One region of the Micromonospora sp. NBC_01405 genome, then DNA from elsewhere that is predicted to be linked to it. Evidence: predicted binding sites of a transcription regulator. Region 1 holds the regulator's gene; the other holds the start of a gene.

The links. The regulator HspR, encoded in region 1, represses chaperone genes until heat shock. The targets are predictions, from matches to a motif close to TTGAGTNNNNNNNACTCAA.
Region 2: a site for HspR is predicted at 4,841-4,859, ahead of lon (endopeptidase La). Genes of this name have one in related genera too.

What each region holds. Positions count from the first base shown of each region.
Region 1 is NZ_CP109532.1:2,672,819-2,687,230, reverse strand. Features, by position in the region: gene OG559_RS11150 (GTPase) at 1-485, opposite strand, end outside; gene OG559_RS11145 (ABC transporter) at 482-2,329, opposite strand; gene dnaK (molecular chaperone DnaK) at 2,525-4,399, shown strand; gene grpE (nucleotide exchange factor GrpE) at 4,447-5,190, shown strand; gene dnaJ (molecular chaperone DnaJ) at 5,270-6,457, shown strand; gene OG559_RS11125 (heat shock protein transcriptional repressor HspR) at 6,490-6,924, shown strand; gene OG559_RS11120 (hypothetical protein) at 7,100-7,321, shown strand; gene OG559_RS11115 (hypothetical protein) at 7,397-7,828, opposite strand; gene OG559_RS11110 (cation:proton antiporter) at 8,015-9,220, opposite strand; gene OG559_RS11105 (cation:proton antiporter regulatory subunit) at 9,228-9,728, opposite strand; gene OG559_RS11100 (hypothetical protein) at 9,761-10,864, shown strand; gene clpB (ATP-dependent chaperone ClpB) at 11,099-13,687, shown strand; gene OG559_RS11090 (hypothetical protein) at 13,778-14,149, shown strand; gene OG559_RS11085 (hypothetical protein) at 14,219-14,412, shown strand, end outside.
Region 2 is NZ_CP109532.1:6,086,828-6,101,239, forward strand. Features, by position in the region: gene OG559_RS26365 (hypothetical protein) at 1-486, opposite strand, end outside; gene OG559_RS26370 (DICT sensory domain-containing protein) at 773-1,915, opposite strand; gene OG559_RS26375 (hypothetical protein) at 2,106-2,999, shown strand; gene OG559_RS26380 (Lsr2 family protein) at 4,043-4,390, opposite strand; gene lon (endopeptidase La) at 4,883-7,213, shown strand; gene OG559_RS26390 (MarR family winged helix-turn-helix transcriptional regulator) at 7,424-7,933, opposite strand; gene OG559_RS26395 (DoxX family protein) at 8,045-8,416, shown strand; gene OG559_RS26400 (DEAD/DEAH box helicase) at 8,526-10,241, opposite strand; gene OG559_RS26405 (cellulose binding domain-containing protein) at 10,769-12,373, shown strand; gene OG559_RS26410 (DUF5715 family protein) at 12,890-13,858, shown strand; gene OG559_RS26415 (asparagine synthetase B family protein) at 13,862-14,412, shown strand, end outside.

The sequences.
Region 1 (14,412 bases):
TGCGACCGCTGCACCGAGTCGAAGTCCGGCAGGTCGAGCAGCACCAGCCCGTGCAGGGCGGACTCGTCGTCGGCGTCGAGCGCGCTCTCCCGGACGAACCGGTGGCGGGGCAGCACGCCGATCCAGTCGAGCAGCCGGTTCGCCCCGTCCAGCGGACCCCAGACGCAGGCGTGCGCCACGCCGGTGGTGGGGCGGCGCACCCCGACCGGGGAGAGACCCAGCCGGGCGAGCGCGTTGAACAGGCTCGACTTGCCGCTGCCGGTGGCCCCGGCGAGGGCGACGACGGTGTGGTCCCGGGAGAGCGCAAGCCGGGTGCCGGCCCGCTCGACCAGGGTGTGCGCGGGCACGAGCTGGGCGTCTGGGAGCTGGCCGTCCACCGCGTCGAGGAACCGGCGGACCGCGTCCAGGCGGGCGATCAGCGCGTCGGGGTCGACCCGCTGGTCACCCTGGAGCGCCGCGCGCACCCGGTCGGCGATGTTGGTCATCGGGCCTCGGCCTCCGGGGTCGGTGCGGCGGGCAGGACCGGCGCGTCGGCCGTCGCCAGGCCGCTGCGGCGCCGGGCGTCCTCCACCCGGTCGCCCGCGGCGCGCAGCGGGTCGCCGGCGTCCGCCGCCGGGCGGGCCGCCGCGGTGCGGGACAGGAACCGGTCGGCCTCGGCGTCGAGCAGCTCCCGGACCCGCGCCAGCAGGTCGCCCCGGGCCCGGTTGGCCAGCGTACGCACGGCCTGGTCGCCGAAGATCGCCTGGAGCACGGCCTGCGCGGCGACGGTGGTGCCGGCCCCGGTGGCCACCTCCAGCCCGGTCGGGATGAACGCGGTCGAGGCGAAAACGGCGATCATCACGGCCAGCCCGGTGGCGTTGACCGCGTACGAGGCGGTGCGGGCCACGAACCGCTTGTCGCCGCCCTCGGCCCGGACCAGCTCCAGCACCCCGCGCTGCCAGTCGCGGACCAGGCGCTCGGCGCGGGCGGGGAAGTCCTCGGCCGGGTGCGCCAGCGGCGGGTCGAGCAGCGCCGCCCCGGCGGGGTGCGCCCGCCACCCGGTGTACGCGTTCTCGGCCGCCTCGGCGGCCACCCCGCGCAGCAGCGTGACGAGCTGGGACTCGATGGCGTTGCGCAGCTCCGCGGCGGGCGCGGGCCGGCCGGTCACCGCGGACACCAGGCGGTCCCGCAGCCGGCCGATCCGGGCCTCCAGGGTGCGGAAGAACTCACCGGTGCCGACGAACTCCTGCCAGCGGGCGAGCACCTCGCCGCGGAGCAGCCGGCCGTCCTTCAGCCCCTGCTCCACGGCCCGCTCGGCCCCCCGGTACGCGGCCCGCACCCGCTCGTCGAGGGCGTCGGCGGCGGCCACCTGCTCGTCGGCGGCGTCGGCCAGCCCCGCCACCGCGGGGTGCAGGGCGGCCAGCGCCCCGTCCAGGGTCTGCCGGACGACGGCGGACCGCGCCCCGGCGTCGGCGGCCAGCCGGGCGAACCAGGTGCTCAGCGGGGCGGTGACCTGGTCCGGTAGCAGGCCCTGGCCGTCCACCCACGTCTCGGGCAGGACGAACAGCGGCGCCGCGCCGAGGCCCTGTTCGGCGAGCATCTCGGCCAGATGGGCGGCCACCTCGTCGGTCGCCTCCACAGGCACCCGGTCGAGCACCATCGCGATCACCACGCCCCGGGCCCGCGCGGTGTGCAGCAGCTCCCAGGGGACCGCGTCGGCGTACCGGGCGGCGGTGGTGACGAAGAGCCAGAGGTCGGCGGCGGCGAGGAGTTGCCCGGCCAACGCCCGGTTGGCGTCGACCACCGAGTCGATGTCGGGGGCGTCGAGGAAGGCCAGCCCGGCGGGGAGCGCCGGGGCGGTGACCAGGTGCAGGGTCCCTGGGCCCTCGCTCGGCTCGTTGGTGCGGGTGAGGCCCGGCAGCAGCTCGCCCTGGCGGAACCAGCCGGAGTCTGCCGGGTTGCACACCAGCACCGGCGAGCGGGTGGTCGGCCGGAGCACTCCGGCGGCGCTGACCCGGGCCTGGACCAGGCTGTTGACCAGGGTCGACTTGCCGGCCCCGGTGGAGCCGCCGACGACCACCAGCAGCGGCGCGTCGAGCCGGGCCATCCGGGGCAGGAGATAGTCGTCGAGCTGCGCGGTGAGGCTCGCGCCGATCTGGCGGGCGGAGTCGGCCGAGGGCAGGGCGAGCGGGAACCGGGCCGCGCCGATCGCGGCCCGCAGGCCGGTGAGCGCGGCGGGCAGGCCGTCTCCGGTGGGGCCGGACGGGTCCTTGCCGGCGTCCTCGGTGCCGGTACGGGCGGCGACGGCGGGCGAACCGGAGCGGGCGGCGGGGTCCCCGTGCGTCGTCACCGCTAAAGCGTGCCCGACCGGCGCAAGTGAAGACAACCGGGCTCCCCGTAACGTGAGGTTGCGTCGGGTCGGCTCAACCCGATTTGACGATCGCCGTGGGCGTGGCACTATTGAGTCAAGTTCACTCAACTTGTGGCGAGTACGCGGCGGGTTGTTCCCGTCACCTGCCCCAACGTAAGAAGCGAGGAAGCGAAGATGGCACGTGCGGTCGGTATCGACCTCGGCACGACGAACTCCTGCGTCAGCGTTCTCGAGGGCGGTGAGCCAGCCGTCATCGCCAACGCTGAGGGCTCGCGGACGACTCCGTCGATCGTCGCGTTCGCCCGCAACGGCGAGGTGCTCGTCGGTGAGGTCGCCAAGCGCCAGGCGGTGACGAACCCGGACCGGACCATCCGGTCGGTCAAGCGGGAGGTCGGCACCAACTGGACCGTCGACATCGACGGCAAGAAGTACACCCCGCAGGAGATCTCGGCCCGGACGCTGATGAAGCTCAAGCGGGACGCCGAGGCGTACCTGGGCGAGCAGATCAGCGACGCGGTGATCACCGTCCCGGCCTACTTCAACGACGGCCAGCGCCAGGCCACCAAGGAGGCCGGCGAGATCGCCGGCTTCAACGTGCTGCGGATCGTCAACGAGCCGACCGCCGCCGCCCTGGCGTACGGGCTGGACAAGGGCTCCAAGGAGCAGACCGTCCTGGTCTTCGACCTCGGCGGCGGCACCTTCGACGTGTCCCTGCTGGAACTGGCCGAGGGCGTCGTCGAGGTCAAGTCCACCAGCGGTGACAACCAGCTCGGTGGCGACGACTGGGACCAGCGGATCATCGACCACCTGGTGAAGACCTTCCGGGGCGAGCACGGCATCGACCTGGCCCAGGACAAGATGGCCCTCCAGCGGCTCCGCGAGGCGGCCGAGAAGGCCAAGATCGAGCTGTCGGCGGCCACCACCAGCAACATCAACCTGCCGTACATCACCGCCGGTGCGGCCGGCCCGCTGCACCTGGACGTGACGCTCAGCCGCGCCGAGTTCCAGCGGATGACGCAGGACCTGCTGGACCGCTGCAAGGGCCCGTTCGAGCAGGCCGTGAAGGACGCCGGGATCAAGATCTCCGGCGTCGACCACGTGATCCTGGTCGGCGGCTCGACCCGGATGCCGGCCGTCACCGACCTGGTCAAGCAGCTCACCGGCCGGGACCCCAACAAGGGCGTCAACCCGGACGAGGTCGTCGCCGTCGGCGCCGCGCTCCAGGCGGGCGTGCTCAAGGGCGAGGTCAAGGACGTCCTGCTGCTCGACGTGACCCCGCTGAGCCTGGGCATCGAGACCAAGGGCGGCATCTTCACCAAGCTCATCGAGCGCAACACCACGATCCCGAGCAAGCGCTCCGAGGTCTTCACCACGGCCGACGACAACCAGCCGTCGGTGCTGATCCAGGTGTTCCAGGGCGAGCGGGAGATCGCGGCCTACAACAAGAAGCTCGGCACCTTCGAGCTGACCGGCCTCCCGCCCGCTCCGCGCGGCGTGCCGCAGGTCGAGGTCACGTTCGACATCGACGCCAACGGCATCGTGAACGTGCACGCGAAGGACCTGGGCACCGGCAAGGAACAGAAAATGATGATCACCGGCGGCTCCTCGCTGCCGAAGGACGACATCGAGCGGATGCGCCGGGACGCCGAGGAGCACGCCGACGACGACAAGCGTCGTCGCGAGGAGGCGGAGACCCGCAACCTCGCCGAGGCGCTCCAGTGGCAGACCGAGAAGTTCCTCGCCGAGAGCGGTGACAAGCTGCCGGGCGAGAACCGGGAGCAGCTCACCGAGGCCCTCGGCGAGCTGCGCGGCGCGCTCGGCGGCCAGGACATCGAGAAGATCAAGGCGGCCCACGAGCGGCTCGCGCAGGTCTCCCAGCAGGCCGGCTCGCTGCTGTACGCGTCTCAGCAGGCCGATCAGGCCGAGCCGGGCCAGCAGCCGGGTGCGGCGGGTGCGGCGGGCGCGGGCGCCGGTGCGACCGGCGGCGCGCAGGCCGGCGGTGCCGACGACGTGGTCGACGCGGAGATCGTGGACGAGGACAAGAAGTGACGATCCGCCTCGCACACGTACTCACGGCAGAGGGATGAGGTAACCGCATGTCGGAGAAGCCACGAGCCGCCGACCCGGGCTCCACCGGGTCGGCGCCGGGTGGCTCCGCGACCGCCGGGCAGTCCGCCGGCGAGCAGCCGCGGGTCGTCATCCGTGACAACCGCAAGATCAACACGTCGGAGGAGCCCGCCGCCACCGACGCCGGGGCGGACGTCCCGGCGGAGGGGCTGGTCGCCGACGCCGAGGTCGTGGTCGACGAGATCGAGGTCGAGGCCGCCTCCGTGGACGGGCCACCCGTGGTCGACGCCCCGGCGCAGCCGGTGGAGAGCGGCACCCCGGCCACCGGCGTGCCGCCCGGCGCGGAGCTGGAGGGGCTGCGGGCCGAGCTCGACGAGCGGACCCGGGACCTCCAGCGGGTGACGGCGGAGTACGCCAACTACCGCAAGCGGGTGGACCGGGACCGCAGCCTGGTCCAGGAGCAGGCGACCGGCTCGGTGCTCGCCGCGCTGCTGCCGATCCTGGACGACCTGGACCGGGCCCGCGAGCACGGCGATCTGGTGGGCCCGTTCGGCGCGGTGGCCGAGCAGCTCACCACCGCGCTGGGCAGGTTCGGCCTGAACGCGTTCGGCGAGCAGGGCGACCCGTTCGACCCGACCCGACACGAGGCGGTGGCCCACCGAACCTCCGCCGACGTGACCGAACCGACCTGCGTACAGGTCATGCGCCGGGGCTATCAGCTCGGCGAACGGCTGCTGCGGCCGGCCATGGTCGCGGTCGCCGACCCGGAGTAGTGCCGACCCGCGCCGTCCCGCCCGCCCGCACCGGGCGGGCGGGACGTCCGGGGTACGTCCCGCGGAAGGGGGTGGACCGGTGAGTTCCAAGGACTGGATCGAGAAGGACTACTACGCCACTCTGGGCGTGCAGAAGTCCGCCTCCCCGGACGAGATCAAGAAGTCGTACCGGAAGCTGGCCCGGGAGTCGCATCCGGACCACAACCCCGGCGACCCGCAGGCCGAGGAGCGGTTCAAGGCCGCCTCCGAGGCGTACGCGGTGCTCGGCGACGAGGCCAAGCGCCGCGAGTACGACGAGATGCGCTCGCTGTTCGGCTCGGGCGCCTTCCGGCGTAACGCCCGGGGAGCGGGCGGCCCCGGCGGGCAGCCGTTCGACGTCTCGGACATGTTCGGCGGCGCGGCCGGCGGCGGTGACCGTCGCTTCGGCGGGGCCGGCTTCCAGGACCTGTTCAGTTCGATCTTCTCGGGCGGCGGGGCAGCCGGTGGGCCGTCCCGTCCTCGTGGCCCCGCCAAGGGCCGGGACATCGAGACCGAGGTGGCGCTCGACTTCGACGACGCGGTCCGCGGGGTGACCCTCCCGCTGACCCTGCGCGCGCCCGGGATCTGCGACACCTGCCACGGCAGCGGGGCGAAGCCCGGCACCCAGCCGGTGACCTGTCAGGTCTGCCACGGTGCCGGGGTGACCACCCGGAACCAGGGGTCGTTCAGCCTGTCCGAGCCGTGCCGCAACTGCCAGGGCGTGGGCACGGTCGTCGAGGAGAAGTGCCCGGAGTGCCACGGCACCGGCGGGGTCACCAAGACCCGCACGCTGAACGTCCGTTTCCCCGCCGGGGTGGCCGACGGGCAGCGGATCCGGCTGGCCGGGCGCGGTGAGCCGGGCGAGCGCGGCGGCCCGGCCGGCGACCTGTTCGTGCACGTGAAGGTCCGGCCGGACGAGCTGTTCGGGCGTACCGGGGACGACCTGACGCTGACCGTGCAGATCACCTTCCCGGAGGCCGTGTTCGGCACGGACCTGCGGGTCCCCACGCTCGACGGCACGGTGACCCTGCGGGTGCCGCCGGGCACGCCAAGCGGCCGGGTGCTGCGGGCCCGGGGCAAGGGCGTGGTGCGCAGGGACGGCCAGGCCGGCGACCTGCTGGTCACGCTCGACGTGGTGGTACCGGCACGGGTGTCCGACGAGGCACGGGCGGCGCTGGAGGCGTTCGCCGAGCAGTCCCCGCCGGCCGCCCGGGAACATCTCGACGCCCGGGTGCGTCGGTTCAGTTGAGCCTGCTGGAGTGCGTACGGAGGTGAGCGGGGATGGTGGGAGAGTTCACCGGCTCGGATGACCCTGCCTACGAGGCCAAGGTCCTGATGATCTCGGTGGCGGCGCGGATGGCGGGGATGCATCCGCAGACGCTGCGCCAGTACGACCGGCTCGGCCTGGTGCAGGCCGGCCGGGCGGCCGGCGGCGGGCGCCGCTACAGCGTCCGGGACGTGGTGCTGCTGCGCGAGGTGCAGCGGCTCAGCCAGGACGAGGGGGTGAACCTGGCCGGGGTCAAGCGGATCATCGGCCTGGAGCACCTGGTGGAGCAGGCGCAGCAGCGGATCGCCCGGCTGGAGGCGGAGCTCGACGCCGCGTACCGCCGGGTGGCCGAGCTGGAGTCGTTGGCCCGGTTTCCCGGTCGGGATCTGGTGCCCACCACCCGCACGTCCACCGCCCTGGTGGTCTGGCGCCCGCGCCGCGACCGCTGACCGTCCGCCACCCAGCCGCACCGCTCCACAGCTCCGGACCGCTCCATCGGCCCGGTCCGCTTCCCGGGTATCCCGGCGCGGACCGGGCCGTTCCGTTAACCTGTGAATCAGGGCCTATCAGCTCAATCCGGGTCATAAGAACCGCTGGAAACCACCGCACCGGCGAGGGGGGACCATGTCGGAACCGGCCAAGAAGGTGGCGCAGCAGGCGGAGGCGCGGCTCGACCGGATCGCGAAGTCCGCCCGGGAGCAGTTCAACAAGATCACCGAGAGCCGGTTCACCGACAGGATCAAGGACGGCCGGTTCGCCGACCAGGTCGACCACGGCGTCGACCAGGGGCGGGCCGACGTGCGGCGCGACCAGCAGCGCGAAGGGCGCGGTGGATCGGCCGCCTGACGGCCGGTGCGCCGACGTGCGGGCCGGGTTCCACGGGGGAACCCGGCCCGTTCGCGTGCCCGGGATGCGTGCCGGTCAGCCGATGCGGCGGTTCTCCCGGACCAGACCGCCCTCGCACCAGTCCCGGTAGGCGAAGAGGTCCGGGCGGGCCAGCAGCACCCGGCTGTTGTGCGTCCAGTTGTGCATCAGCTCGTCGCCGGCCCGTTCCGCCTGCTCGACGAGCTTGCGGAAGCGCCGCTTGGGATGGGCGCGGAAGTTCGTCCGGATGCCGTCGGCGGCGTAGATGTAGAGGCAGTGCAGCGCGAACCGGCGGGCCGGGCAGGCCGGGTCCATCGCCAACTCGAAGAGCGTCTGCACGAGGTGGTCCCCGGCGACCAGCAGGTCCCAGTCCTGAGGCATCGAGGTCAGCGGCACGGAGTCCGGTTGGTAGGCCCACGCCCGCAGCTCCGAGGGAGAGGGGTCGACGGGATTCGTGAAGCCGCGGAACGTCGACTCCTGCACGCTCACCGGCCAACCTTCCGCTTGCGTACGCGGGGGGACCGGCCCGCCGCGGACTGGCTGCTGGGGCGAACGGTAGCCGGGGTCGCCGACCAGCGGAAGGGCTCCCCGGCACGAATTCGACAACCGATGGAACGGGCCGGGTCGGCCGTACGGCCGACCCGGCCCGACCCGTTTCCGTGCCGGGGTCGCGAATCAGTCGGCGCTGACCAGCGGCTCAGTTCGCTGGCGGAGGGCCCGCTGCCGCAGCCACACCTTGAACCAGGCGAAGTCGGGCAGCCGGGCCAGCATCGGCCCGGTCACCACGGTGATCAGCACGTACGCCGTGGCCAGCGCGGCCAGCTTCGGTTCGACGCTGCCGGCGGCGACGGCGAGCCCTGCGATGACGATGGAGAACTCACCGCGTGGCACCAGGGCCAGTCCGGCCCGCCACCGTCCGGGCTCCTTGATCCCCACCCGCCGGGCGGCCAGGTACCCGGTCAGGGTCTTGGTGCCCATCGTCACCACGGCCAGCGCGAGCGCCGGCAGCAGCACGGGCGGGATGTCCCGCGGGTCGGTGACCAGCCCGAAGAAGACGAAGAAGACGGCGGCGAACAGGTCCCGCAGCGGGGAGAGCATCTCGGTGGCGTGGTGGGCCACCGGCCCGGACAGCGCGATGCCGACGAGGAACGCGCCGACCGCCGCCGACACCTGAAGCTTGGCCGCGATCCCGGCGACCAGCAGGGTCAGCCCGAGCACACCGAGCAGCAGCGCCTCCGGGTCCTTCGCCGACAGGGCCGTGGAGATCAGGTGGCCGTACCGGATCGCCACCACGAGCACCAGCACGACGGTGCCGACCGCGACGCTGAGCGCGATGCCGCCGCCGAGCAGGCCGCTGCCGGCCAGCACTGCGGTGAGCAGCGGAAGGTAGAGCGCCATCGCCAGGTCCTCGATGACCAGCACCGAGAGGATCACCGGCGTCTCCCGGTTACCGAGCCGGCCCAGGTCGGCCAGCACCTTGGCGATCACGCCGGACGAGGAGACCCAGGTGATGCCGCCGAGCACGATGGCGGCCACCCAGTCCCAGCCGAGCATGAAGGCGAAGGCCGCGCCGGGCAGCGCGTTGAGCACGCCGTCGATCAGCCCGGCGGGCGCCGCCGAGCGCAGGTTGCCGACCAGTTCGCCGGCCGAGTACTCCAGGCCGAGCATCACCAGCAGCAGGATCACGCCGATCTCGGCGCCGACGGCGAAGAACTCCTCGCTGGCGGCCAGCGGAAGCACACCGCCGTGCCCGAAGACGAGCCCGGCGAGCAGGTAGAGGGGAATGGGTGAGAGGCCGATCCGCCGGCCGAGCCGCCCCAGCAGCCCAAGCAGGAAGAGCAGCGCACCGACCTCGATGAGCAGCGTGGTGGTCTCGTGCATCCGCGCCTCAGCCGTCCGGATCGTTGTCGGCGAGGATGGCTGTCACGCCGTCGAGCCCCTTGCGGGTCCCGACCACGACCACCACGTCACCGGCCTCGAAGCGGAAGGTCGGGTCCGGCGAGACGATCACCTCGCCGTGGCGCAGCACCGCAACGATGGAGGCGCTGGTCCGGGTGCGTGCCTTGGTGTCGCCGAGCCGCTTGTTGACGTACTTCGAGCCGGCCGTGATGATGATTTGCTCGGTGAGCAGCCCGGCGGCCTGCTCCCGGAGCCCGGACAGCTGGCCCAGCATCAGCGACGCGCCGAGGATGTCGGCCAGCGCCTCCGCCTCGTCGTCGGTGAGGGGTATGTCGTGCTGGCATGAATCGGGATCTTCCGGGTCGTACAGGACGAGGTCGCGGCGGCCATTGCGGTGGGAAACCACTCCGAGCCGGCGGCCGGATTCCGTCATCAGATCGTGACGCATTCCGATTCCGGGGAGGGCAGTCTGTTCGACACGTACTCGCACGTGCGCAAGGCTACCGGCTGAGGGGAAGGTCGATGAATGGTCGGTTCCTCCGATGGGCGGTCGCTGTGCTGCTCGTACCGCTGGTGACGGGCTGTTCGATCGGTCCGGTCCGTCGCCCGCCCCCGGACCGGACGGTCCCTCCGCCCAATCCGGCGACCACCGCGCCGGCGTCGTCCCCCACGGCCTCCGACGTCGAGGTACGCGAGGTCCGGGTCGCCGTCGGCCGGCGGTACGACCCGCCGTACGTCGAGTTCGTCACCGCCGAGCAGGGGTACGCCCTCTTCGCGAGCTGCGGAGGCGAGCCCCCGGACCGGAACTGCCCGGCGCTGTTTTACACGACGGTGGACGGCGGGCGTTCCTGGCAGCAGCGGCGACATCCCCGTCCGGTCGCCGGCAGCCAGCAGTTGTACGCCGTCCCCGGCGTGTTGGCGCTCCACTCCGAGCCCCGCGACTGGTACACCTCCACCGACGGCGGCGTCACCTTCGCGCACGCCATCGGGGAGCGGGCCCCCGCGGCCTGGCAGGCCGCCCAGGGCCAGTTCCAGATCGACGAGGCCACCGGCCGGGCGGTTCGCTGGCAGGGGCGGCGGATGACACCCCTGCCCGCCCAGCCGCCGGTGCCCGAACTGCACGGCCTCGTCGAGACCCGTGGCCTGCTGGTGGCGGCCGGCGTCGGCGGCGGCGGGAGACCGTACGCGGCGATCTCGCCCGACGGCGGGCGGAGCTGGCAGCGGACGGCGGTGCCGGCCCCCGACGGCGAGGTCGGGATGCTGCGCCCGGTGGCCGGGCCGGACGGCGAGGCGCGGCTGATCGGCTGGCCGCCGGACCGGACGAGGTTTCCCACCTTCTGGCGATACCTGGGTCGGTGGATGCCGGTGCCCGCCGAGGGGCATCCGGCGCGGGCACACTCGGCGGTACCCCTGACCACCGGCCGGTTCGCCGTCAGCGGCCCGGACGGCGTGGGCGTGGTCGCCGACGGCCGGTACGACCGGCTCGACTGGCCGGTCGGCCCCGAGCACCACCTGACCCTGCTGGACGACGGCACGGTGCTGGGCCGCGCCTCCGACGAGGTACTGCTGGCCTCGGGGCCGGTCGGCAGCCGCCACTGGGTGCGGGTGGTGCTGGAACCCACCTGAGCGGCCGGCTCGTGCGGATGGCGGCTGCCCGCACCGGTTGTGCCAAGCCGGTGAGGGCCCTATTTAACCGCCTGTGGAGCTGCCCGGAGCTGCCCGGCCCCCTGCCGGCCGCCGGGGAGCTCGGCTGGCGGTGGAAGCAGCGTAGGTGACCCAGCTCACACCCCCAGGGTTGAGCGGAATAGGCTCAACTCTGGTTGTGTCCTTCCTAGTGGACACGCCGATCCGGGGGAGCCCATGAACACGGAACGTCTCACCACCAAGAGCCGCGAAACCATTACCGGTGCCGTCGCGCTGGCGAACCAGCGCGGCCACGCCACCGTGGAGCCCTGGCACCTGCTGCTGTCGCTGCTGGACACCGAGGGATCGACCGCGGCGGGCCTGCTGCGCGCCGCCGGGGCCGACCCCGCCGAGCTGCGCCGGGCCGCCCAACGCGCGGTCGACGGCCTGCCGGCAGCCAGGGGCTCCAGCCTCGCCGAGCCCACCCTGGCCCGCGAGTTCGTCAACGCCATCGGCGCCGCCGAGCAGATCGCCCGGCCGCTGGGCGACGAGTACACCTCGACCGAGCACCTGCTCGCCGGCCTGGCCCGGGTCGGCGGCGCGGTCGCCGGCGCGCTGAGGAACGCCGGCGCGACCGAGGAGAACCTGGTCGCCGCCTTCCCGACCGTCCGGGGCGGGGACCGGCGGGTCACCACCGCCGACCCGGAGCAGACCTACCAGGCACTGACCAAGTACGGCGTCGACCTGACCGCCAGCGCGCGGGACGGCAAGATCGACCCGGTGATCGGCCGGGACTCCGAGATCCGCCGGGTGATCCAGGTGCTGTCCCGGCGTACCAAGAACAACCCGGTGCTGATCGGCGAGCCCGGCGTCGGCAAGACGGCGATCGTCGAGGGCCTGGCCCAGCGGATCGTGGCCGGCGACGTGCCCGAGTCGCTGCGGGGCAAGAAGCTGATCTCGCTCGACCTCGGCGCGATGGTGGCCGGCGCGCAGTACCGGGGGCAGTTCGAGGAGCGGCTGAAGTCCGTGCTGGAGGAGATCAAGAACTCCAACGGGCAGGTCATCACCTTCCTCGACGAGCTGCACACCGTTGTCGGCGCCGGCAAGGGCGAGGGCTCGATGGACGCCGGCAACATGCTCAAGCCGATGCTGGCGCGCGGCGAGCTGCGGATGGTCGGCGCGACCACCCTCGACGAGTACCGCGAACACATCGAGAAGGACCCGGCCCTGGAGCGCCGCTTCCAGCCGGTGCTGGTCGGCGAGCCGACCATCGAGGACACCATCGGCATCCTGCGCGGCCTCAAGGAGCGCTACGAGGTGCACCACGGGGTGCGGATCACGGACGCCGCCCTGGTCGCCGCCGCGTCCCTGTCCGACCGGTACATCACCGAGCGATTCCTGCCGGACAAGGCCATCGACCTGGTCGACGAGTCCGCGTCCCGGTTGCGCATGGAGATCGACTCCCGGCCGGTCGAGGTGGACGAGATCGAGCGGGCGGTGCGCCGGCTGGAGATCGAGGAGATGGCGCTGGCCAAGGAGCCGGACGCCGCCTCCGCCGACCGGTTGGAGCGGCTGCGCAAGGAGTTGGCCGACAAGCGCGAGCAGCTCACCGCGCTGTCCGAGCGCTGGCAGTTGGAGAAGGACCACATCACCCGGCTCTCCACGGCCAAGGAGGAGCTGGAGCGGCTCGGCGGCGAGGCCGAGCGGGCCGAGCGCGACGGCGAGCTGGAGCGGGCCGCCGAGCTGCGTTACGGCCGGATTCCCGAGCTCAAGGCCGACCTGGCGAAGGCCGAGGAGGAGCTGGCCCGGCTCCAGGCCGAGGGCGCGATGCTCAAGGAGGAGGTCGGCGCGGACGACATCGCCGCCGTGGTCGCCTCCTGGACCGGCATCCCCGCCGGCCGGCTGCTGGAGGGCGAGACCGCCAAGCTGCTCCGGATGGAGGAGTCGCTGGGCTCGCGGGTCGTCGGCCAGGCCGAGGGCGTCGCCGCGGTCTCCGACGCGGTCCGCCGGGCCCGGGCCGGCGTCGCCGACCCGGACCGCCCGACCGGCAGCTTCCTGTTCCTCGGCCCGACCGGCGTCGGCAAGACCGAGCTGGCCAAGGCGCTCGCGGAGTTCCTCTTCGACGACGAGCGGGCCATGGTCCGCATCGACATGAGCGAGTACGGCGAGAAGCACTCCGTCGCCCGCCTCGTCGGCGCCCCGCCCGGGTACGTGGGCTACGAGGCGGGCGGCCAGCTCACCGAGGCGGTGCGCCGCCGGCCGTACTCGGTGATCCTGTTGGACGAGGTGGAGAAGGCCCACCCCGACGTGTTCGACGTGCTGCTCCAGGTGCTCGACGACGGTCGGCTCACCGACGGCCAGGGCCGCACGGTGGACTTCCGCAACGCGATCCTGGTCCTCACCTCCAACCTCGGGTCGTCGGTGATCAGCGACCTGACGATGGCCGAGGAGCAGCGCCGGGAGGGCGTCCTCGCGATGGTCCGGTCGCACTTCAAGCCGGAGTTCCTCAACCGGCTCGACGACATCGTGGTCTTCGCCGCGCTGCACGGGGACGACCTGCGGGCCATCGTGGACATCCAGCTTGAGCGGATGCGTCGGCGGCTGGCCGACCGCCGGCTCGGCCTGGAGATCACCGAGGCGGCTCGCGGCTGGCTCGCCGAGCACGGGTACGACCCGATCTACGGTGCCCGGCCGCTACGCCGGCTGGTGCAGTCCGCCATCGGCGACCAGCTCGCCAGGGCGCTGCTCTCCGGCACGGTCCGCGACGGCGACACGGTGAGGGTCGACCTGGCCGACGGCCGGGACGGCCTGACCGTCACCGCCTGACGCCGCCGCCCAGGTGTCGGAAGGGGCCCCCTGTGCAACGTTTCGGCGTTGACAGGGGGCCTCTTCGCCCGATCGGGTATGGAGGTGGGCATGTTCGGACGCGGAAACAAGGAGCTCGACGCGGCGGTGCGGGAGCTGGCGAAGGCCGACACCCTCGCGTTCGGCGGGGTGGGCTTCGCCGGCACGCTGTTGCCGGTGACCGAGGCGTACCAGGAGGTCGAGCGGCAGCTCGACGCGCACCCGGAGCAGGCCCGGCGGAAGGTCGACCGGCTGCTGGAACACGGCTCGCCAGCCGGTCGGGCGTACGCGGCGACGCTGCTCGGCCGGGTCGACCCGGCGGGCGCGCGGGCGGCGTGGGAGTCACTGCGCGACGAGCCGGCCGAGTTCACCACCTTCGGCGGCTGCGTCATGGGCCGGAGCCGGCTGGGCGAGTACGCCGCCGCCCGGCTCGCCGAGGGTTGATCGACCAGCCGGGTCGACGCTGACCGATCGGGGCTGACACCCACCGGCCGCCGGCCGTACGGTCCTGCCATGACCGCACCCGTGGCCGCCCCGGTCCGTCCGCCCCGACCGACCTCGGTCGTCGTCGCCTGTTGGCTCCAGATCGCCACCGTGCTGATCCTGCTCGGACTGGTCGCCCTGATGGTGTACGAGGCGGTGCGCTTCGACGGCGAGATCAGCCGGGTGGCCCGGCTGGTGCCGGACGCGGACCCCGCCGAGGTGCG
Region 2 (14,412 bases), 3.4 Mb from region 1:
CGCGCCGAGCAGGGCGAGGACCACCAGGACCGCGGCGTAGATGAGATGGTCGTCCATGAAGGGGTTATTCTCGGGGGGCAGGACGGCCGTCCACATCATCACCAGCAGCAGGCCACCGGCGATGGCGGCGATCCGCATCCCGATGCCGAGAATCAGGGCCACGCCGATGGCGGCCAGGCCGAGCATGAACAGCCAGTCCGCCCAGGCCGCGCCGGCGATCTCGGTGTAGAACCCCTTGAACGGGCCGGCGGTGCCGAAGGCCAGGAAGCCCTTGGTGGGGCTGCCCCCCTCGATCCAGGCGTTCTTCGCCTCGGTCCCGTGGCCGAGGCCGAACATCTTGTCCAAGAAGGCCCAGAGGAAGGTCCAGCCCAGGGCGATCCGGATTCCGGCCAGGACGTACCGGGTGGCCCTCTGGCGGGTGGTCTCGCCCGATGGAGCGATGGTGTTGGCGGTGGTCCGCTCGATCGTCGCGGCCATGGTGTCCACGTCCCTTCCTGTGCCTCGCACCGCGTTCCCGGTGGCAGTTCCATTGGACATCGTCACCGGCGTCCCGGTCAGGGCCGATGGGTCCGCTTCCGACCGGGACCTTCGACCCTGATCCACTCGTCCCGGCCGGACATTTCCCCGTCGGCCTCGTCCGACCGTAGTCGATGATCACGCAACCGCAACCGATGGACCGCAGACCGGTGCTCGCGTGGGCAGTGCCTCCGGCATGGTACGGGGGCAGCACGCCGACACCCCTGCACTCCCGCACCCGGGCTCCTGACCCGCACTACCCGACCGGTACCTCGGCCGTCTCGGGGGCCAGCCGGGCCACCGGCACGCCCTCCCGGGCGGCCCACCCGACGGCGTGCCGGACGTCGGCCACGGGCAGGGGCCGCCGGGCCGTCACGGTGACCGCAGCATGCACCGCGAACGCGACGAACGGGTACGACCGGACCAGGTCGCCGACCGCCTCGTGCACCTGGCCGGCCACCGTCACCGCCTGCTCCTCGGTCAGCGCCGGCAGGAACAACAGGTACTCCTGGTCCGACAGGCGTACGGCCCGGTCCACCGGGCGCAGCGGCGCGGTCACCGCCCCGATCACCGCCTGCGCCTCGCGGGCCGCGCTGCGCCGGCCGAAGCGCTCCGGCGCGCCAGCCGGCTCGTCGACCCGGACGCCGATCAGCGCCACCGGCAGGGTGCCCGACGCGGTGATTCCGTCCGCGCCCGTCCACAGCCGCATCCCCGACTCGTCGAGCAGCGGTGCGGCGGCCTCGGCGGCCCCCGCCTCGGCACCCCGGCCGCGGTCACCCGACCCCGACCCGGTCGCCCAGTGCTCCCGGGCCGTACGCTCGGCGCGGGAGAACATCAGCCGCAGCGCCGCCTCGCCGCGTGCCTCGCCGGGCGTCGCGGGCAGATCACGCACCCGGGCCAGCACGTCGTCCACGGTTGCGCGGGCCGCGTCGGGAAGCCGGTCGGCGAGCCGGTCGCGCAGCCGCAGGACCTCGTGCAACGCCTCGTCGCGGCGGAAACCCCACCGGCCGTCGAAGAGCCGGCCGGCCTCCAGCGTGGCCGCCGGCTCCACCTCCGCCCGGTCGTACGCGACCAGCGTCGCGCCGAACCGGGGGGTCAGCGCGAGCACGCTCCACTCCCGCGCCAGGTCCTCGGTCTCCTCCAGGGCCACCCCGTACGCGCCGTCGGGGAGCTCCGAAGGAGGTTGCCCGACCACGCCCACCACCGTCACCGCCCCCGAGGCGGCGATCCGCTCGTAGACCGCCCGTTCCCGCTCGAAGTACGGCATCCGTTGGAAGAGCGCGACGACCACCAGCGGCCCGTCCTCGGCGATGGCCAGGGCGGCACTCTCGATGGCGTGGGAGACGGCGACGAGGCTGCGCTTGGTCATGAGTTCCGGGGGCCGTCCACTGTGCAGCACCCGCTGAGCCTAGAGAACCAGAGAGTGGAGCGCTTCCGCCGGCCCCGCCCAGCCGGCGCCGCGGCGCGGAGCGTCCGGGCGGCGTGCCCGGGCCGACCGGCGGCCGGGCGTGGGCCGCACTGGCGAGGTGGGAACCATGATCGACGGCCTAGACTCGGCCGGTTGACGGCCCGACGGATGGACAAGGCGGATGACGAGCACCGGTAGTGAAGACGGCTCCCTGCTGCGCCCCGTCGCGGCGTCGACCGGCCGTGGTCTGGCCCTCGCCCGGGGCGGCCAGGTGGTGTACGCAGCCCGGCGGCTCGGCGAGTTGCTGCACGGCCGTCCGCCGGGGGTCACCGGTCACCAGTGGAGCTCGGCCGGCCGGGAATGTCTCGACCACGTGGTCTGCGCCGCGCCTTCGGGCCGACCGCTGTTCGCCGTCGAGGTCGGGCCGCCGGTGCCGCCCGGGTCGGCGGCCCAGCGCGCCGAACGGATGAAGGACGCCGTGTGCGCGGCGGTCGGCCTGGCGGTGCTGCGGATCGCCTCGCCCACCCTGCGCGCCGCCGACCACGGCCGGCGGATCGTCGAGTACGTCATCGACGCGCGCGCCTACGCCGACGCAGTCCGGCCGGACCCGGGGCACACCGAGCCCGGGGACGCCACGCCGGTCGCCTTCCGGGACATCGTCGGCCGGTTGCCGGACGGGCGCAGCGGGCACGTCAACGACCTCGGTGCCCTGGCCCGGGCGGCAGCCGTCGAGGCCTACGTCTCCCGTCGGCTGGTCGACCCGATCGTCCGGGGCCTGCACGTGCGCTGGGCGGACGGCCCGGCCGAGGGCTGGAGCTGGGTCGAGGTGCGGCCCGGACGGTTCCTGGTGGAACGGGTGCGGGTGTGGGAGCACCGACTCTCCTGCGGGGTGGACCCGGGGCGGCTCGCCGAGGACCTCGCCGCTGTGGCGGTGGGCGAGCGGCTGCGTGGCCTCGACGGCGGCGAGCCTGAACTGGTCGCCCGTGAGCAGTTCGACGGGGACATCCGCCGGCTGCGGGCGCGCCGTGACGAAATGCGGAACGGCTTTGGATTCGACCACCTCTGCGCGGATTGACGTCCCCTGGAACGGGGCCCCGACCGGTCGCTCCCGCAGAATTCCCATATCCGGGTTGAGCCTCGCGCCACGGCACCCTACTCCAGCGGGAATGGACAGGATCTTGCTCCACCGAGCCTGCGGGCGTGGACGACGGTGCGGAAAGAACATCATCGGCCATCGACATGCGCCGGCACATCGTAGTGACCCTCACCGGCGGCCCACCAGAATTGATCGGTCCGACGGGGCCACGTGGCGGCTACCGGATCGAGGGGGGAGAGCAATTCGATGCGAAGGCCCACACGGGGGCCGTCATCCGGTATCGCGCGGAGCAGGCGGCTGCTGGACGTTGTCGGCACGCTCGCGGTCTTCGACAAAATCGGCAACAAGGGCGGTCGGCGCGGCGGGGACAACGGCGGCGGCCAGAACGGAGGCGGGGACGGCCCGCCGCCGCCCGGTGCGCGGTCCGGGCCGGTGGCGGCCCGCACCGCATCCCGATGATGGAACGGGTCAACCGGGCACCCGCCTTCGACGTCGTGCGGATCCAGGTCAACGTGACTCGCGCGGCGGCGCCGCGCGAGTCGGCAGATCCGGGGTCGCCCGGGGGCCGATCACCCCTGGGCGACCCCGTCGCGCGGTTCGAGCACCGGCGGCCTGCGAGGCTGGACCGGTGGACGTGGGACGCGGGGCGGCGCGCAGGTGGCCGTCATCTCGGCGGACCGGCACGGCAGGAAGAGCGGACGCCGGTCGGCGCGTGGGTGGGCCGTCACCTCGGGCGGGTGCACCGGACGCCGGTGCCGTGCCGGCCCGGCCCCGTCCGCGCGCCGTTCACCGACGTGTCGACGGGTGCCCCGGAGCACCGGGTGTGCCGGGCCCGGCCCGCCCGCTGCTCCGTCGAGTGCGCCGACCGGCCAAGTAGCTGACCGGCCGGGTCGTGGGACGGCCCGCACCGGCACCGGCCTGTGTCGGCCGGCGCCGTGGGAACTGCGACCGGAAAGGGGCCAGCGGGTGCCGGCCTCCACGGCGCGACCCGGGAACCCCCGGATCGCGGCACCGCCGCCGGATCAGCGGTTTTTGTAGGCCTCGACGACCGACACCGGGATGCGCCCGCGGTCGGAAATCTCGTGGCCGTTGTTGGCGGCCCATTCCCGGATGGCCCGGTTCTGCTCGCGGTCCATTCCGGAGACCGGGGCCCTTCCCGGGCGGCGGGCGGTCCGGCCGGTCTCGACCGGGCCCCGACCGATGCGCCGGCCGGCGTTGATGTAGGGATCGAGTGCTTTGCGCAGGGTGCCGGCGTTCTCGTCGGAGACATCGATGGTGTACGCCACGCCGTCCAGGCTGAACTCGACGGTCCGATCCGCCTTCCCGCCGTCGAGGTCATCAGTCAGAACGGTGATTACTTTCCGAGCCATCGCCAATTACTCCTTGTGTGGGGCGGGGTGTGCTAAGAGTTTGACGTATCAACTGGCAATTCCGCAAGAATATGCCCGGTTCTGCATTCGGCGAGTCGAGTTACGCGGGATGGAATCCCGCTCGGCCGGTGGAATTTGCTGGTGCCGCTCAAGCGGTTGAGCAGGCCAGAGGCGCCGCGGGGTGGCCGCCCGATTCGCCTCCGACACCCGTGGCAGGCGCGGCGGTGTTGTCGCCATCCGCCACGCCTTCCCTTCGGCGGCGGACGGTTTCCCGAAGATCGCGCCGGCCCCGACCCCGGCCGCGATCAGGCGCGGGGATTGCCGTCGCTCCTCGTCGGACGCCCCCGGTCGGCGAGGGAGGCCCGCGCCCGGGCCCTGCGCCGGGTCGCCTTCGAGCGACCGCTGGAGTGGCCTGAATCACGCTTCGGAACAAGGGGGACGCTCTGTTACTTGAGTGAGTCAGGCTCAACTCAACGCGATAGCAGGTGTTCGATGGCAACTCTTCCGGTACTTCCACTGACCGACGCCGTCCTGCTGCCAGGCATGGTCATTCCGGTGACCCTCGACCCGACCACCCAGGCCGCCGTCGACGCGGCCCGCGCCACCGGCGACGAGCAACTCCTCGCCGTGCCCCGTATCGACGGCGAGTACGGCCCCGTCGGCACGGTCGCCACCATCGAAAAGGTGGGCCGCCTGCCCAGCGGCGAGCCGGCCGCCGTGGTCCGGGGGTTGTCCCGGGCACGGATCGGCTCCGGCGTCCCCGGACCCGGCGCCGCCCTCTGGGTCGAGGCCACCGAACTGCCCGAACCCGTCCCCACCGGCCGGGCCCGGGACCTCGCCCGCGAGTACCGCGCCCTGATGACGTCCGTGCTCCAGCAGCGCGGCGCGTGGCAGGTCATCGACGCCATGGAGCGGATGACCGACCTCTCCGAGCTGGCCGACGCGGCCGGCTACGCGCCCTGGCTCACGCTGGCGCAGAAGACCGAACTGCTCGCCGCTCCGGACGTCACCGCCCGGCTGGATCTTCTCGTCGGCTGGGTGAAGGACCACCTGGCCGAGCAGGAGGTCACCGACCAGATCAACAGCGACGTCCGCGAAGGGCTGGAGAAGTCCCAGCGCGAGTTCCTGCTCCGCCAGCAGCTCGCCGCCATCCGCAAGGAGCTCGGCGAGGACGCGCCGGACGGCTCCGCCGACTACCGGGCCCGGGTCGAGTCCGCCGAGCTGCCCGCGAAGGTCCGCGAGGCGGCGCTGCGCGAGGTCGGCAAGCTGGAGCGGGCCAGCGACGCCTCCCCGGAGGCGGGTTGGATCCGCACCTGGCTGGACACGGTGCTGGAGATGCCGTGGACCACGCGTACCGAGGACAACACCGACCTGGCCGCGGCCCGGGCCGTGCTCGACGCCGATCACGCCGGCCTGGCCGACGTGAAGGACCGCATCCTGGAGTACCTCGCGGTGCGCAACCGCCGGGCCGAGCGCAACCTCGGCGTGGTCGGCGGGCGTGGCTCCGGCGCGGTGCTCGCCCTCGCCGGCCCTCCCGGCGTCGGCAAGACCAGCCTCGGCGAGTCCGTCGCCCGGGTGCTCGGCCGCAACTTCGTCCGGGTCTCCCTCGGCGGCGTCCGCGACGAGGCGGAGATCCGGGGCCACCGCCGCACGTACGTCGGCGCGTTGCCCGGCCGGATCGTCCGTGCGCTGCGCGAGGCCGGCTCGATGAACCCGGTCGTGCTCCTCGACGAGGTCGACAAGCTCGCGGTCGGCTACGCCGGCGACCCGGCCGCCGCCCTGCTGGAGGTGCTCGACCCGGCGCAGAACCACACCTTCCGCGACCACTACCTGGAGGTCGACCTCGACCTGTCCGACGTGCTGTTCCTGGCGACCGCCAACGTGGTGGAGACCATCCCGGGCCCGTTGCTGGACCGGATGGAGCTGGTCACCCTGGACGGCTACACCGAGGACGAGAAGGTCGCCATCGCCCGGGACCACCTGCTGCCCCGGCAGCGGGAGCGGGCCGGCCTGACCGCCGAGGAGGTCACCGTCGCCGACGACGCGCTCGCCCGGATCGCGGGGGAGCACACCCGGGAGGCCGGCGTCCGGCAGTTGGAGCGGGCGCTGGCGAAGATCCTGCGCAAGGTCGCGGTCGCCCTGGCGACCGACCCGACGCCCGTCCGGGTGGACACCGGCAATCTGGCCCGCTACCTCGGCCGGCCCAGGTTCACCCCCGAGTCGGCGGAGCGGACGGCGGTGCCCGGCGTGTCCACCGGCCTCGCGGTCACCGGCGCGGGTGGGGACGTGCTCTTCATCGAGGCCACCAGCATGGAGGGTGAGCCGGGGCTGACCCTCACCGGCCAGCTAGGCGACGTGATGAAGGAGTCCGCGCACATCGCGCTGTCGTACCTGCGTTCCAACGGACGCCGGCTCGGCATCGACCCGAACGCCCTCGCCGGGCGGCGGATCCACCTGCACGTTCCGGCGGGCGCGGTGCCCAAGGACGGGCCGAGCGCCGGAATCACGATGGTGACGGCGCTGGCCTCGCTGGTGACCGGCCGGCCGGTGCGGCCCGAGTTCGGGATGACGGGCGAGGTGACGCTCTCCGGCCGGGTGCTGCCCATCGGCGGGGTGAAGCAGAAGCTGCTCGCCGCGCACCGGGCCGGCCTGACCGAGGTGATCATCCCGGCCCGCAACGAGCCGGACCTGGACGACCTGCCCACCGAGGTACGGGAGGCGCTGACCGTGCACACCCTCGCCGATGTCGTCGACGTGCTCGCCCTGGCGCTGCGCCCGGCCGACGCCGGGACCCTCACCGGCCCCACCCTGACGGCCGCCTGAGGGCGAACAGAGGTCCCCTGTCATCGCTTCACGCGGGCGGGGGACCTCTGTCAACGCGCGCCCGGCCAAGGCCTCCGCTCCGGCGCTGCCGCAACCTCGTCCCGCGCGGCCCGAGCCTCGTTTCCGGGCGGGTCGGGCCTCGTTTCCGGCGGGCCGGGGCCAGGGTCGGAGCAGACCGTCGGGCGCCGGGGCCAGGGTCGGAGCAGGCCGTCACGACCCGTCGGACGCGTTCCCGCGTCGCGCCGTGGACGCCGGGCAGCCGCCGGCCGGGCTGAGCCGGGCCAGCAGCGCGGCGGTGATCGTGCCGAGCTGCGCCACCTGCGTCGGGGTGAGCACGTCGAAGACCAGCGAGCGGACGCGGGCCACGTGCGCGGGCGCGCTCGCCGCCAGGTGGGCGTAGCCGGCGTCGGTGAGCACCGCGACGGAGCCCCGGCCGTCGTCGTCGGCCCGCTCGCGGCGTACCCAACCCTGGCGCTCCAGCCGGCCGACGAGGTGGGACAGCCGGGACTGCGAGCCGTTGACCAGGGCTGCCAGCTCACTCATCCGGCGGGACCGGCCAGGGGTCTCCGACAGCAGCGCCAGCACCCCGTAGCCGAAGTGGGTCAGGTCCGCGTCGCGCTGCAACTGCCCGTCGAGTTCGGCCGGCAGCAGGGTGAGCACGGCGAGCATCCGCTGCCAGACCTCCTGCTCGCCGTCGCTCAGCCAGCGGGTGGGTTCCATCGCCCCAGCGTACCGATACTTGACGCTTCAAGTACCCGAACGTACGGTGATGCTTGAAACGTCAAGTAAATTATCCGCCCGGCTGGGCGGCAGCCCTTCGGAGGCACCCTCGTGAACGTCGTCCTGTGGATCCTGCAGATCCTGCTCGCTGTGATCTTCGCCGTGGGCGGGCTGACCAAGGTGACCCAACCCAAGGTGAAGCTGCGTGAGCAGATGGGCTGGGTGGAGGGCGTGCCCGAGCCCGCCGTGAAGACGCTCGGCGCACTCGAGGTGCTCGCCGCCGTCGGCCTGATCCTGCCGGCCGTCACCGGCATCGCCACCGTGCTGACCCCGCTGGCCGCCGTGGGCGCGGCGATCGTGATGGCCGGCGCCGTCGTCGTGCACGCCCGGGCCAAGGAGTACCCGGGCACGGCGTTCACCGCCGTGCTGCTGGTCGCGGCGCTCGTCGTCGCCTGGGGCAGGTTCGGCTCGTACGCGTTCTGACCTGACCCGGCCGACCCGCGCGGCCGCGGATCAACTCGGCGTCGGTGACCTGGCGGTGCCCCGGAACGCGGGGGCCGTGATTGTCACCGACGCCGAATCGATCAAGAGATCAGGGGCGGTCGCGGTCGCGGCGTACCGTCGTCTTGCGGCCCTTGATGGTGCTGCCGCGCAGCGCGGCGATCACCTCGTCGACCGCCCCGTTCGGGACCTCCACCAGCGAGAACCGGTCGGCGATCTCGATCGAGCCGATGTCCCGGCCGCTCACCCGCGTCTCTCCGGTGATCGCCCCCACCAGGTCCTGCGGGCGCACCCCGGCGCGTCGGCCCAGCCCGATGAACACCTGCGTGGCGTCCCCCGGCCGGGGGCGGGCCGGACGGCGGTCGCCGCCGCCCCGGCCCTCGTACCCCGGCCGGGTCTCCCGCTGCGGACGGACCGCGACCTGGGGGATCTCCTCCTCGTCGTCGTCCGAGCCCGGCGAGGCGGCCTCGTGGGCCAGCTTCACCGCGGCGAGGGCGACCTCCATCAGGTCGAACTCGTCCGACAGCGACTCCACGATCACCCGGAACGGATCCAGGTCGTCCTCCAGCAGCGACTCCCGCAGTGCCGCCTGGGTCAGCTCCAGCCGCCGGGTGCGCAGGTCGGCCGCCGTGGGGATCTTGTCGATCGCGATCCGCTGCCCGGTCACCCGCTCGATGGTCTTGAGCATCCGGTGCTCGCGCGGCTCGGCGAGGGTGATCGCCACGCCCTCGCGGCCGGCCCGGCCCACCCGGCCGATCCGGTGCACGTACGACTCCGGGGCCGACGGCACGTCGTAGTTGACCACGTGGGTGAGCTGCTCGACGTCCAGGCCCCGGGCCGCCACGTCGGTGGCCACCAGCAGGTCGGCGGTGCCGGCGCGCAGCCGTCCCATCACCCGGTCCCGCTGCTCCTGGCTCATCCCGCCGTGCAGCGCCTCGGCCCGGTAGCCCCGGCCGTTCATCGTCTCGGTGAGCCGGTCCACCTCCTCGCGGCTGCGGCAGAACACGATCGCCGCGGTCGGCGACTCCACGTCCAGCACCCGGCCCAGCGCCGCCGGCTTGTGTGCCCGCGCCACGATGTACGCGCTCTGCCGCACCAGGGGCGCCGCGCCGGCGACCTGCTGCTCCCGGCCGATCTGGATGCGCACCGGGTCGGTCAGGTGCTGGCGGGCCATCCCGTCGATGCGCGACGGCATGGTCGCCGAGAACAGCACCGTCTGCCGCTGCGCCGGGGCGTGCTCCAGGATCGCCTCGATGTCCTCGGCGAAGCCCATGTCGAGCATCTCGTCAGCCTCGTCGAGCACCACCGTGGCCAGCTCGCCCAGCCGCAGGGTGCCCCGGGCGATGTGGTCCAGCGCCCGCCCCGGGGTGGCCACCACCACGTCCACGCCCAGGTCCAGGGCGCGTAGCTGCCGGCCGATCGGCTGCCCGCCGTAGATCGGCAGCACCCGGGTGCCCAGGTCCTTGCCGTACCGGTGGAACGCCTCGGAGACCTGCACCGCCAGCTCCCGGGTGGGCACCAGCACCAGCGCCACCGGGTCGCCGCCGGGGCGCCGGTCAGGCAGTTGGTGCAGCAGTGGCAGGGCGAACGCGGCGGTCTTGCCCGTACCGGTGGCCGCCTGGCCCAGCAGGTCCCGACCGGCCAGCAGGGGAGGAATGGCCTCCCGCTGGATCGGGGTCGGCTCCTCGTAGCCGAGGGCGGAGAGGGCGCCGAGCAGTTCGGCGCGCAACCCGAGATCGGTGAAGGCGGTCGCCTCGTCGGTGCTGCCGGGGGCGGCGGGGTCGATCGGTGTCGGTGCGGAACTCATGCCATAAGCCTTTCATCACCCCTCGAGGCGCGCTCGGGCGACCGGCACAACCGGCTTACTCGGCCTGTGTCGCGGGCGACGGCCGGTGGTGTGCCGCGACCAGCCCGCTGGCGCCGGCCCGTCTCCTACCGTCGAGATGGTAACTGAATCGGTTAACAATCATGGGTTCTCAGCGACGTGCGAAGGGGGTTGGTGTCCGGAGCTGGGGGTTTTTGATCACCAGGCAGGTCGAGCGGTTCAGCCACCCCGAAGCCGGAGCAGCACCGTCGACGAGGCGGCTCACTTGGGCGTGCGCCACGGTCGCGCCGGAGGCGGCGAAGCGCGCCCCCGGTTTACGGCCTTGTAACTTAATCGGTTCAGTGCTTTGATGGGCTCATCGGGCAACCACAGTGATCGATGTAATGGTTCGGGCCGGGCCTCGGCCGTAGCCCCGCCCAGGGATTCCCTCCCTGTGGTCATCGCCCGAAGCGGCCCGGGCTGGCCGCGACAAAGTTCAGCGTCCCCCCACGAATGGTTAGGAGTTCAGCATGCCCAGGAAGAAATTCCCAGGACTGTCCGTAGGCCTGCTCCTCGGCGTTCTGCTGGCCGCGATCGGCGTGTTCGTCGTGGGCCCCGGCGCGCAGGCGGCGGCGTCGCCGTTCGTCCAGCGGTGCGGTATCCGTTTCTGTCTGGACGGCAAGGCGTTCCACTTCGCCGGGACGAACACGTACGACCTGTTCACCTACGGCAGCGGATCGGGTGACACCGAGACCCAGTACATGGACAAGGCCCGCATCGACGGCCAGTTCGCCCGGATGAGCGCGGATCGGGTCACGGTGGTGCGGACCTGGCTGTTCAGCATGGAGAGCTGGCACGGGTTCGAGACGGCCGAGGGCGTCTACAACGAGCAGCAGTTCGCGCTCTTCGACTACGTCATCCAGTCGGCGAAGGCACACAACATCCGGCTCGTTCCGGTCTTCGAGAACTACTGGGAGGCATACGGCGGCATCGACCGTCGCCTCCAGTGGGAGGGCCTGTCCGGCGGTCACCCCGGGCGCGGTCAGTTCTTCAACAAGTCCAAGTGCCCCGGCTGCTTCACCTCGTACAAGAACTACGTCAGCCACGTCCTGAACCGCGTCAACCACTACAGCGGCGTCAGCTACAAGGACGAGTCGACGGTCCTGGCCTGGGAGTTGATGAACGAGCCCCGCTACCAGGACCAGACCCCGAACGAGAACACCACGGGCACCACCCTGCGGGCCTGGGTCGACGAGATGGGTGCCTTCGTCAAGGGCATCGACCCCCACCACCTGCTCGGCACCGGCCTGGAGGCGCACGAGACGCGGTACGGGTTCGGTGGCGACGAGGGCAACCCGTTCGTGTACACCCACCAGTCTCCGTACATCGACTTCACCTCCGCCCATCCCTACCCGACGGAGTCGTGGGCCGACCTGGACCTCGCCGAGACCAAGGCGCTGGTCCGGCAGTGGATCTCAGACTCACACAACCTGCTCGGCAAGCCCTTCTTCATGGGCGAGTTCAATACGCACAATGTCGACCGGACCGCATGGTGGCGGGAGCTCTTCGCCGACTTCGAGGCCGCCGGCGGCGACGGCAGCGCGTTCTGGTGGTACGCCGATCGCGAGATCGACGGCAAGTTCGGCGTCACCCAGGGCGATCCGGAACTGGCCGTGTTCCGAGCCCACTCCGAGCGGATGATCGCCAAGAGCGGTGGCACGGTCCCCACGGTCGGACCGACCGTGTCACCGACCAGCCCGAGCCCGACGGCTTCTCCGACGGTGTCCCCGACGACGCAGCCAACCTCGCCGCCCAGCGCGTGCACGGTGCGGTACGTGTTGTCCGACTGGGGCAACACCTTCAACGCTGACGTCACCATCCGCAACGGTGCCGGCAGCGCGGTCAACGGTTGGGCGTTGACTTTCTCGTTCCCCGGTGCCCAGACCATCAACAACACCTGGAACGGGGAGACCGCCCAGTCCGGGAAGCAGGTCACCGTCCGAAACGCGTCATGGAACCCCACGATCGCCGCCGGTGGCAGCGTCAACTTCGGCTTCTCCGCCACCTCGACTCCCGGAACCAACGGTGTCCCGGCGGCCTTCAGCCTCAACGGCGTCGCCTGCGCCAAGAGCTGACACGGCCCCCGTGCGGGCGGCCTGACGGGCGGCCCGCACCAGCGTCGGTGTCCCCGGCCGAACCGGTCGGGGACACCCGACGTTCCCGCCGCCGGTCGCGGCAGCCCGGCCCGACCCGCGGCCGGGCGGGCGAGGGGGCTGCGCGAACGGCCGGGTTCGGCGAAACTGGGACAAGGGCCTCTTCCTCCGGGAATCGAGGCCCGGGCGGACGGCCGGGGTGCCGCACCCACCCCGGCCGTCCGGCTCCGCCTCGGTCAGCGGTTGAGTCTCAGGTAGCAGACTCGGCGGTCACCGGCGGCTCGGCGCCGCCGTGCGCCACCAGCCCGATCCGGGGGAGCGGCGTCGCCCGGGGTTGCACCGCTGCTGCCAGCGGTCCGGGCGGTCCTCACCGTTGGGCGGTGGTCCCCGCCGTTAGGGGGATATAGGAAGATTGTTCGCTCTCGCCCCGACTTCTGGCTATTACGGTGTGTATCAGGTCAACCCACACGGTGTCGTGCCGGAAGAGAGGACCCGACCATGCGAGTGCCCAGTCGACGCACCGGCCCCCAGCTCGGCCCGCCCGTCGCGTCCGCCATGCCGGCCCGTCGGGTGGCCCGGGGGGTGGCCCGCCGACCGGCCCCGCCCGCCGCCCCGGACCTCGCCGCCTACCGGGCGGCCGTGGCGGAGCTGCTGATCGAGGTCGGAGCCCTGGCCGAACCCGAGTCGACGGGGGCCCGACAGGTGCTGCTCGACGAGCGCCTGCGCGAGCCGGCGATCGCCGCGGTGCTCGACGCCACCCCGCAGGGCCTCATCGGGGCCCGGGAGACGCTGCTGCTGGAGATGGCCCGCTACCGGCCCAACCCGCGCAGTTCCGCCGCCGACCTCACCGCCCTGATCCGGATCTACCTGCTCTCCCGCATCGACGTGCTGTGGTGGCGCGACGCGCCCACCTTCATGACCGACGCGCAGGTGAACGCCAGCGCAGACCTGGTGGACCTGGAGTGGCTGCGCCGCCGCGACCTGCTCCGCTTCCGGTATCAGGAGCAGCCCGCCACCGTCGTTGGCCGCAGCGTGCGGGCGGTGCGCCGCCGGCTGCTGCCGGAGGCCCGGCCGCACACCGCCGGGCTGAAGTTCCGCCGGGCCCGGCGCGAGGTGATCGGCCTGCTCAACGACATCGGTCGCGAGTTCGACCGGATCGCCCCGCCCGGCACCCCGCCGCTGTGGGTGACCAGCCTGGTCCGCAGCGCCGAGCATCAGCACCAGCTACGCCGCCTCGGCTACGCCGCGATGGTGCCCAGCGGGCACTGTCTCGGCTACGCCGTCGACGTGGAGCTGGCCTGGTTCCAGCGATTCGGCGCCCGGGACGCCCTGGCCGGGCTGCTGCTCGCCCGGCAGCGGGCCGGGGAGGTCAACGTGGTCGACGAGGGACAGGCCTGGCACCTGTGCCTCGCGCCCGCCGCCGGGCTGCGGTTCCGCCGGTCGTACGAGGCCGAGATGGGGGTCTGAGCCGTGTGCGGCATCGCGTTGAGCATCGGCCCGGAGGCCGACCCGGCCACCTTCCGCCGGATGCTGGCAGTTCTCGCCCCGCGCGGCGAGGTGACCGAGACCCGCCGGGAGGCCGGGCTGCTCGCCGGCACCCGCCGGCTGCGGATCGTCGACCGGGACCGGGCCGTGCAGCCCTGGGTCTCCGCCGACGGGCGGTTCCTGCTCTGCCACAACGGCGAGATCTTCAACCACCACGAGCTGCGCGCGGAGCTGACGCGACTCGGTCACCCGTTCCGCAGTGAGAGCGACACCGAGGTGCTGCTCGCCGCGTTCCTGGCCTGGGGCGAGGACGCGGTGCGGCGGCTGCGCGGCGAGTACGCATTCGTCGTCGTCGAGCAGACCACCGGGCGGGCCTACCTGGCCCGTGACCCGATCGGGGTCAAGCCGCTGTACTGGTCCCGGGTGCCCGGCTGCCTGCACCTGGCCAGCGAGGTCAAGGCGCTGGTCGGGCACGGCGCGCCGGTGTGCGAGGTGCCCCCGGGGCACCACGGCTGGGCCGAGCCGGGTGGCGACGT